Regions from separate parts of the Paenibacillus sp. OSY-SE genome, predicted to be linked through region 1. Evidence: riboswitches for the same ligand, from Rfam matches in the RefSeq annotation. Region 1 holds a riboswitch; the other holds the start of a gene.
The links. Region 1 has a riboswitch for cyclic di-GMP ahead of A372_RS0118685 (CAP domain-containing protein). Riboswitches for the same ligand answer to the same signal wherever they lie in the genome.

Region 1 (4,188 bases):
GCGTGACAGCAAGTGGAGCCCTATTTTAACAGAGGCGATTAAGTACGAGAATGTGGACGTCTACTACAGTACAAGTAACAATGTATCCATGACGACGGGCTCGTGGAGCACCGAACCGCCGCAAGATCTGACGACGGTAAAAGCTCTGAAATTCGTGTTTGCGCAGCAAACTGCTTTAAAACCTGGGGAAACGAAAGTGCTGGAATGGACGATGCGGTCGCCTGTTGGGGCACCGGTCGGAGATGAGGAGATCGCATGGAATTCTTTCGGCTTTACGGCTTCACGGACCGACACAAATACCGACCTGTTGCCAGCCGAACCGCTCAAGGTAGGAATTAAAATCAAGAATAGTCCGAAGGCTGAGATCGGCAATTATGTTTGGTTTGACAAAGATGGCACCGGAATTCAGACGAATGATTCCCATTTAGGCGTCAACGGCGTCAAAGTAGAATTATATGACGCCGACAGTAAGGAACTTCTGGAAGCCACGTTGACAGGTGACGATCATAAAGGGAACCCAGGCTACTATCTGTTTACAGGACTAGATAAAGGTAAATATTTTGCAAAATTCCATCTTCCAGAAGAGTATACGGGGTTCACTAAACAAGGTGCAGGCGATGACAGGAACCTTGATTCCGACGCCAGGCCAGAAGGCACGACGGACATCATTGAGCTCAATAGAGGCGATAAACGCCATGACATCGATGCCGGATTAGTAAAGAGAAAACTCCCGCCTAACCCTGAACCGAAAAAGGGAGCAATCGGAAAATATGTCTGGTTTGATACGAACGGCAATGGAATTCAGGACGATGGGGATACTGGCATCAACGGTGTTACCGTGGAGTTGTACAACAATGAAGGCAACAAGAAGCTCGCTTCCACAGTAACCCGCTCCGTATACTACAGTTCAGTTACGAATTCGGTCTATGATCCTACAGTAACGGGTTCTGTGTATGATCCGACTGTGACTGACTATGTATACAGGTCCGGCTATTATCTCTTCGATAACTTGGATGCAGGCGATTATAAGGTCAAATTCTTTGCACCGGACGGTTATACCTTCACTCTGAAAGACACAGGCGACAATAGGGCACTTGATTCCAACGCTTATAAGGACGGGTGGACAGATGTCATAGCTCTTGCCCAAGGTGAGCATAACATGACAATCGATGCGGGACTCGTTCGCAAACCGGTAGATCCAGTTGAACCTAATAAAGGTTCCATCGGTAATTACGTCTGGTTCGATGCGAACCGCAATGGGATTCAGGATGACGGGGACACTGGCATGAACGGCATTACCATACAACTGTACGATACTAACGGCACATGGTTAAGATCAACGGTGACAGAATCGGTATATAAAGACACGGTTACCGGCGCAGTGTACGAATCAGGCAAACCTGGATACTATCTCTTCGATAACTTGGATGCAGGCGATTATAAGGTCAGATTCATTGCACCGGACGGCTACACTTTCACTTTGAAAGGTGCAGGAGACGATCGTTCACTTGATTCCGACGCTTATAAGGACGGGTGGACAGATGTCATAGCTCTTGCCCAAGGCGAGCATAACATGACAATCGATGCGGGACTGATTCGCAAACCGTCGGCACCAGGCCCAGATCCCGATCCTGATCGACCAGGCGGGTCAGACAATTCCGGAGGGGATCCATCTACACCGAATCCAACGACGGAGCCTGATAGACCGTCTGAGCCATCTAATCCGGATTCAGAACGAGACGAACCTTCCGATGTCAATTATCCAGGAGACAACACTGAAGGAGAACAAGATGAAAATAACGATGACGCTAATGATACCGAGATAGATGGCGATACCGACTCCAAGCCAATAACGGATGAACAGCCAAAATCCAAACCAAAAAATATGGATACGCTGCCTCAAACAGGCGAAGAATCCCCTGTCACACCTGTCATCGGTGTCATCTTATGTACGTTAGCTCTCGTCGCATGGTTAGCACGAAAAAAATTGTTCGCGCAAAGCTAACCAAATAGCCGTCAAGGAAAGATGCCTCACGGCTTGTAACTGCCCAAAATAGTATGTACAACCTTTTCTGATTCATATATAGTGTAAATAGTTACATTGATATTCGAAATGGATAACGGCAAACTCTAGCGAAAGCAGAGGACGCAAAGCCACGGGTCTAATGCATGTGTATACATGCGATGACAGCCGGGTTGCCCTAATTGCGACATTTGTCGTCGCGCTTATTTGAGCGCCGCCGTTAGGGCGGCGCTTTTTGTCGTCGCCCTAACATACCGTTATTCATCTCATTCAAGCATAAATCTTAAAAGTGCGTGTTCAAAAAGGCCGGTTGTCAGCACCGAGAAGGTTACAGGAACTCGAAGCGTATGCTTCCGAAGCGAGCTTTGCTCCGCAAAATTTGTAAGGAGCAGCGCAGTGTAGGCGAGACTACATGAGCAGCGGACTTTTTGAACAACCTCTAAAAGAATGGGAGATGGTATTATGTCGAAACGTGTTGTTTCAATATTAGGCACTTATAACGCTGCGGTATACAGACGACAGCATTATACACAACGAGGAAAGTGGTATGTACCCTTATTCGTCACCATTATGATTGCGGCCTTGTTCTGTTCCTCTCAATCAGCACATGCAGCCAATAAACATCCCGCGACTGCATCAAGCGGCTCATCTGACCTTTATACCCAGACGATTGTGAAGTCAAGTTCGAAGAACCAAACTGATTTCATTGTGCAAGGCGTATCCATCGGCATGAGCGAACAAGCTTTGATTGATGTGTTAGGAGAACCAGCCCGCAAAGATGTAAGCGAATACGGCTTTGAATGGTTTATCTACAATCACAATTATAAGCGGTACTTGCAAGTCGGCGTAAATAACAGCAAAGTAGTAGCTCTCTACACGAACGCCCAAGATTGGACATCCGCGAGCGGCATTCAATTTGGTTCGACGAAATCAGAGGTGGAAGCTGCACTCGGCCCCGCACTCACCAAGATAAAAAAAGGGAACACCAATTATAATTACAAAGACAACGGCGGCAAGCTGAGCATTCATCGAGTTGGCGACCTGTATGCAACCGTATTTTACGATTTGAACCAGCAGGGCACGGTTACGGCGATTCAGCTTATCGCTGCGGAAACGGAATTAGCGTTTAAAGGATACTACGGTACGCCTAGTGAACGCTTGCGTGAAAGCTTTGAACGGGAAGTGTTCGATCTGACCAATGCTATCCGCGTGCGCTACGGCAAGGAACCATACGAGTGGAACGATGTTATTGCGGATACAGCACGCAAACATAGCACAGATATGAAGAGCAGAAATTTTTTCAACCATAACGACCCTGACGGAAAAACACCTTTCGATCGGATCAAAAAGGACGGCATCACTTACAAAGTGGCTGGAGAAAACATTGCAGCCGGCCAGACAAGTGCCATCTTTGTCCACGAGGACTGGATGAACTCTAGCAAGCACCGCAAAAATATAATTGGGGATTATGAACAACTGGGCGTCGGGATATCCTTCGGGGGCAAATCAAATGTGTTCTACACGCAAAACTTTTATACTCCAAATCTTTGACGCCACGCTCCGGACAAGCATGTTACGGACAAGCACGCACAGCCGCCGCATGAATAAGATGTGGCGGCTTTCATTGCAGCTTTCCGCTCCAACTTTAAGTGCGTAATCAAAATGGTCACTTTTCAGCACCGAGAAGGGCCTTAATAATGAGCCGATGTGTCGGATTATCCATCGGTTCGCAAGTAATCAGCGTCAATTGCTTGTCATCCTTGTTCTGATCAAGCACGGACAAGTCTTCCGGTTCGACTATAAACTTCGTATTCACCTTGTATACATAAGTGTTGTTCGTCGTTTCGATCTTAATTTCATCGCCGGCTTCGAGTTCGTCAAGCCGATTGAAGTGCCGTCCGAATGTTTGGCTGCGGTGACTCGCTAGAACGAAGTTCCCCGTTGTGCCCGGCGTGCGATTCGGCACTACGACCCCACTTCCATGCTTCAACGACTGTGCTGTGGCTCCCGCAAGCATCGGCTCCCGCAAATCGATTTTCTCAATCGAGATGGCGCCATATAAAGGTATGCCGTCTATCATCACTTCAGGATCTGGAGCTGGTTCTGGAGTTCGTACATCAGATGTAGGGAGGGATGCTTTAGAGAGTAGAGGCTGTGCCAAGTTA
Region 2 (4,188 bases), on a different contig from region 1:
TACCTATTTTCTCACTTATTGTATAAAAGAAATTGCTCGTTAACGTGCTTTTTTTAGCAACTCTTTCGATAACCTTGCCATTGTCATCCACAAATTCGAGCGCCATTATTGCCTCCGCATTCTGCAGATGTTCAATCTTCAAAGAACTTTTCATACCTCGTAGGTATTTATTTGAATCTGCAGAAATAGAAATCGTTTGCTTAATGCCAATCGAACTTCCAATAGGCATATTAGAAGCTTGAATTTGCTGATGATTTCTCGATCCAATCTTTTGAATGCCATAACTGGATACCGCTTCCCTATCCGTCACATAGGACCAGCCAATCGCCTTGCCGGCATTGTTTACGTTTTTAAAATCACTGTTTGTCACCTTTTCGTATACCTTCTTGCTCACACTTCTACTTGTCATATTGCCATTCTTATCTGCCTGATATGTGATATCCGTATCATCATTCGTGATATTCTTTATGTTTCCATTCTCATCATAACTGTACTCCGCGTCATAAGCGTTGACGCTAGATACCAAAAAAACTGCTAGAATAAAAATAAAAGCAATCTTTTTATTCATTTTCCAACCCCACCTTTCTGGATAAAATACAGCCCCACTTCGTTAAACTATAGCTCCATCGCCTTCCTCCTTTATTTTAGAAATCAACCATAATAATACCTTTAATTTCCTCTAATATCCATAGTTGTTTTTATTTCACCTTCCTTGAGTGCGGCCGTGCTCGGATCCGTCACGACTCTAGCTCTCCCTTCGACGATACCAGGAGATACGTCCAATTAAGGCTCCTTCCGGTGCATCGCCTCCGTCCAGCTTGACCTCGATATTCTCCCCTTCACTCGTTATCTCTCACGGTGGCTGCAGCCGTTGATAATACGCGAAACTTGCCTTGCGGACAGCGATTAGCAACTGAACATCCTAATCGAAAGTGCAGGATAAGACATCCAGCATTTCAGGCAAGGTTAGGAAGAAAATATCGTCGCATTCGCAGCGGCGCGGGTTTCGCCATTATTTTCCCAACCGAAACTAAATAAACCAGAAACCATTCTCAAATTACCTGTATCCCTTGTGGCTCTAGGATTGGAGCTGGATCTATGAACCTGAGAGGTTGGGAAAAATAAAGAAAAAACTCCATTACCGTAGCAGTTCCGTGTCGTTCTAGAGTCGTTGAACTGCTGCTTCATTGCGCAAAAAGACGCGAACTTCTTGCGGCTGATGATAAGCCAACAACTACCTGTTCAACTCTCCTCCCCAAGAGCCCGGCCTCCAGTTATTAAAATGGTTTTGTTCATCATGGCGTACCTCCTAGATGCTTAGCGAAGCAAAGCCCGCTTCGAAAGCATGCACTTTGCATACAAAGCAAAACCACCAGTTAATTCTCACCATTTTATGGTGTATATTGTATCCTTTCCTCCTTCCTATGACCTATTGCTCAGATTCTTCTACATACCCAAAATATGTAAAAATATATTACAAGGAATGCTAGAAGAAGTATACGGTTACTGGGCTGAGACATATTATCAAACGAGTTGGCATAAAAATGAACTCCCTTATCACAGCCGTTCTATCATGTCTGGCATTTCAAATGAATAATAAAATCGAACTATGTGCTGCCTTTCACAATTAATTCTTAAGTCCCATTAAATAAGCGCGTATTTACTGTATATTAAACGATACAAACAGGCATCGTTCTGCATACAGAATGAATAGTCAAAACATTATTTCCACCTGTGAAGATCGAAAATGAAAGCGCATGCATTTTTACACAGGTATTACTAGGCAAAGCTAGGGAAATCTAGTGACGCAAAGCTAAAGGGGCTAAAGAAGAAATTCTATGCCAGCCAGTTGCCGATTAATAGAATCCACTCCCTATTAGTCGTATGCGTTATTTATGAATTGCTCATAGTAAGAAACACCCTAGCTGCCTATTAATATAATACATTGATAGGAAGTGAACACGGATGAAGACAAGGAGAAAGCAGAGTGCCCGAAGGTTATTCGCAATGACGGTGATGACCATTATGATGTTCGTATCTTCATTGGCGCCGGCCTATGCAGGAACGACTATTCCCGCAGCAAAGGAACCTGTTGTAAAGCAGAGCTCGACAAAGGAAATCCGTAATGTCATGTATTATGGCGATTGGTCGATCTGGGGAGGACAAGGGAGCTTTTATCCCAAGGATATTCCCTCGGATCAATTAACCCACTTGAACTATGCGTTCCTCGATTTTGATGCCCAAGGCAACCTCGTCTTTACGGACAAGGATGTGGCTGTAGGCGCGCCTGTCGGCCAGGATGGCGTACAATGGGATGCAGCCAATGCCGGCGCACTTATCGCCCTGCAGCAATTGCGTGCAGAAAATCCGAATCTGAAAATCGGCATCTCTCTTGGCGGATGGTCCAAATCAGGTGACTTCTCCGTTGTAACGGCAGATGCTTCGAAGCGGGCGAATCTGGTTCAGAATGTAATGAAGTTCATCAAATACACGAACATGGACTTCGTGGATGTGGACTGGGAGTTCCCGGCTGAAGTTCGCCAGCCAGATCTGGTCGATAATAAAAACGATGAAGGCACGAAATACGCCACGCCGGAGGATAAAAATAATTATATTTTGCTCCTGCAAGACTTGAAAAACGCATTGAATAAACAAGGAGCCGAGCTTGGTAAAGCGTATGAGCTGACTGTTGCCCTGCCCGCTCCCAAAAAGAAGATTGATATCGGCATTGATGTGCCTAAGTTATTTAACATTGTAGATTTTGCCAATATCATGACTTATGACATGCGCGGCGCATGGGATGAGGTAAGCGGCCATCACACCGGCTTGTATCCGAATCCAAATGACCCGCTCACCGGCAACAATCTATCCATTGACGAGAGCGTGAACTATTTGATTCAGCAAGGTGCCGAGCCGAGCAAGATTGTCATCGGAGCGGCTTACTATACTCGCGGCTGGGATAAAGTGTCGCAAGGATCCGACCCGAATCATCCGGGACTATTCGGTGAAGCCGCACTATCTGCCAAGGATGCGGATTACACTCCATCCCGCGGCGCGGTTGGCGAATCCCCTCTCGTCCTTGGGGACGGCGGCCGCCGAACAGGGACTTGGTCTTATCGCAATCTCGACAAGTTGAAGGCCACATACCCGAATCTCAAAGAATACTGGGATGATTTTGCAAAAGCTCCCTATCTGTATGATGACACAACTGGCGTATTCTACACGTATGACAATGAAAAATCCATTCATGAGAAAACGAAATATGTGCTTGCGCACGGTTTAGGCGGCGTCATTGCTTGGATGGCTGCCAATGATGCCCCTACTACGAACCCTGCCAAGCGTGACAAATTAACAAAGGCGACGAAAGAAGGCCTCTTTGGAAGTCAGCCGTTGAAAACACATGAGATCCAATATGCCAAGCTGGACGTGACGGCTGCTATGAAACCGTATACAGAGCCTTGGGGCGACAATAAAGGGTATGAAATTACCCTCGTCAATAACGAGTCTTTGACCGAATCGAATCAAGTATTGAGAGCCGTGGAAAGAGGCGCAAAAACGGTTAAGCTGCCGAAGCTTTACATCCAAGCCGATGGACCGTTGACTTCCGGCGATTATTTGGCAGGAACCGTAACCAATGAGAACGGTTATACGGTCGTCGATTTGAAATCGGTTTATGACGCCAAAACGATTGAACCTGGCAGATCCTATACGTTCAAACTTAAGGGAGATGCCGAGATTGCAAGCATGGAACTTGTTCAGCGGGTATCGAATAACAGCCCGGAAATGAATAGACAATTCATTCTGGGCGATGAGACTCCAGGCAAGAATCAAGCGCCTGTATTGCATGGCGTATCGGACTACACGATTCAAGTCGGCGACGTGTTCGATAAGCTGGCCGGCATAACCGCTACCGACGTGGAAGACGGAGATTTAACGTCGCGCATTGCAGTGACGGGAGAAGTAAACACCAATCTGGCTGGCAAGTATCAGCTGACGTATTCCGTAACGGATTCACAAGGATTAACGGCAGAAAAAGCTCGCACGATTACGGTTGTCGAAGCGGCGGTATCTCCAGAGTATAACTTTGGGGTTGGTGAAGGAATCGAGTGGCCGAAGCAAGTCAATTCTCCGTTCATGGATATGGTTGCATGGGTTACTAAGCCAGGCTATTCCAACAACGGTGCGCCT

Region 2: it holds a riboswitch for cyclic di-GMP, as region 1 does, so the genes downstream of both, A372_RS33445 (glycosyl hydrolase family 18 protein) here and A372_RS0118685 (CAP domain-containing protein) in region 1, are expected to answer to the same signal.

The regions. Positions count from the first base shown of each region.
Region 1 covers NZ_ALKF01000189.1:73,489-77,676, forward strand. The annotation lists gene A372_RS0118680 (SdrD B-like domain-containing protein) at 1-2,005, shown strand, start outside; cyclic di-GMP riboswitch class I at 2,113-2,204, shown strand; gene A372_RS0118685 (CAP domain-containing protein) at 2,486-3,574, shown strand; gene A372_RS0118690 (class D sortase) at 3,690-4,188, opposite strand, start outside.
Region 2 covers NZ_ALKF01000159.1:4,632-8,819, forward strand. The annotation lists gene A372_RS0106920 (hypothetical protein) at 1-568, opposite strand, end outside; cyclic di-GMP riboswitch class I at 1,773-1,857, shown strand; gene A372_RS33445 (glycosyl hydrolase family 18 protein) at 1,966-4,188, shown strand, end outside.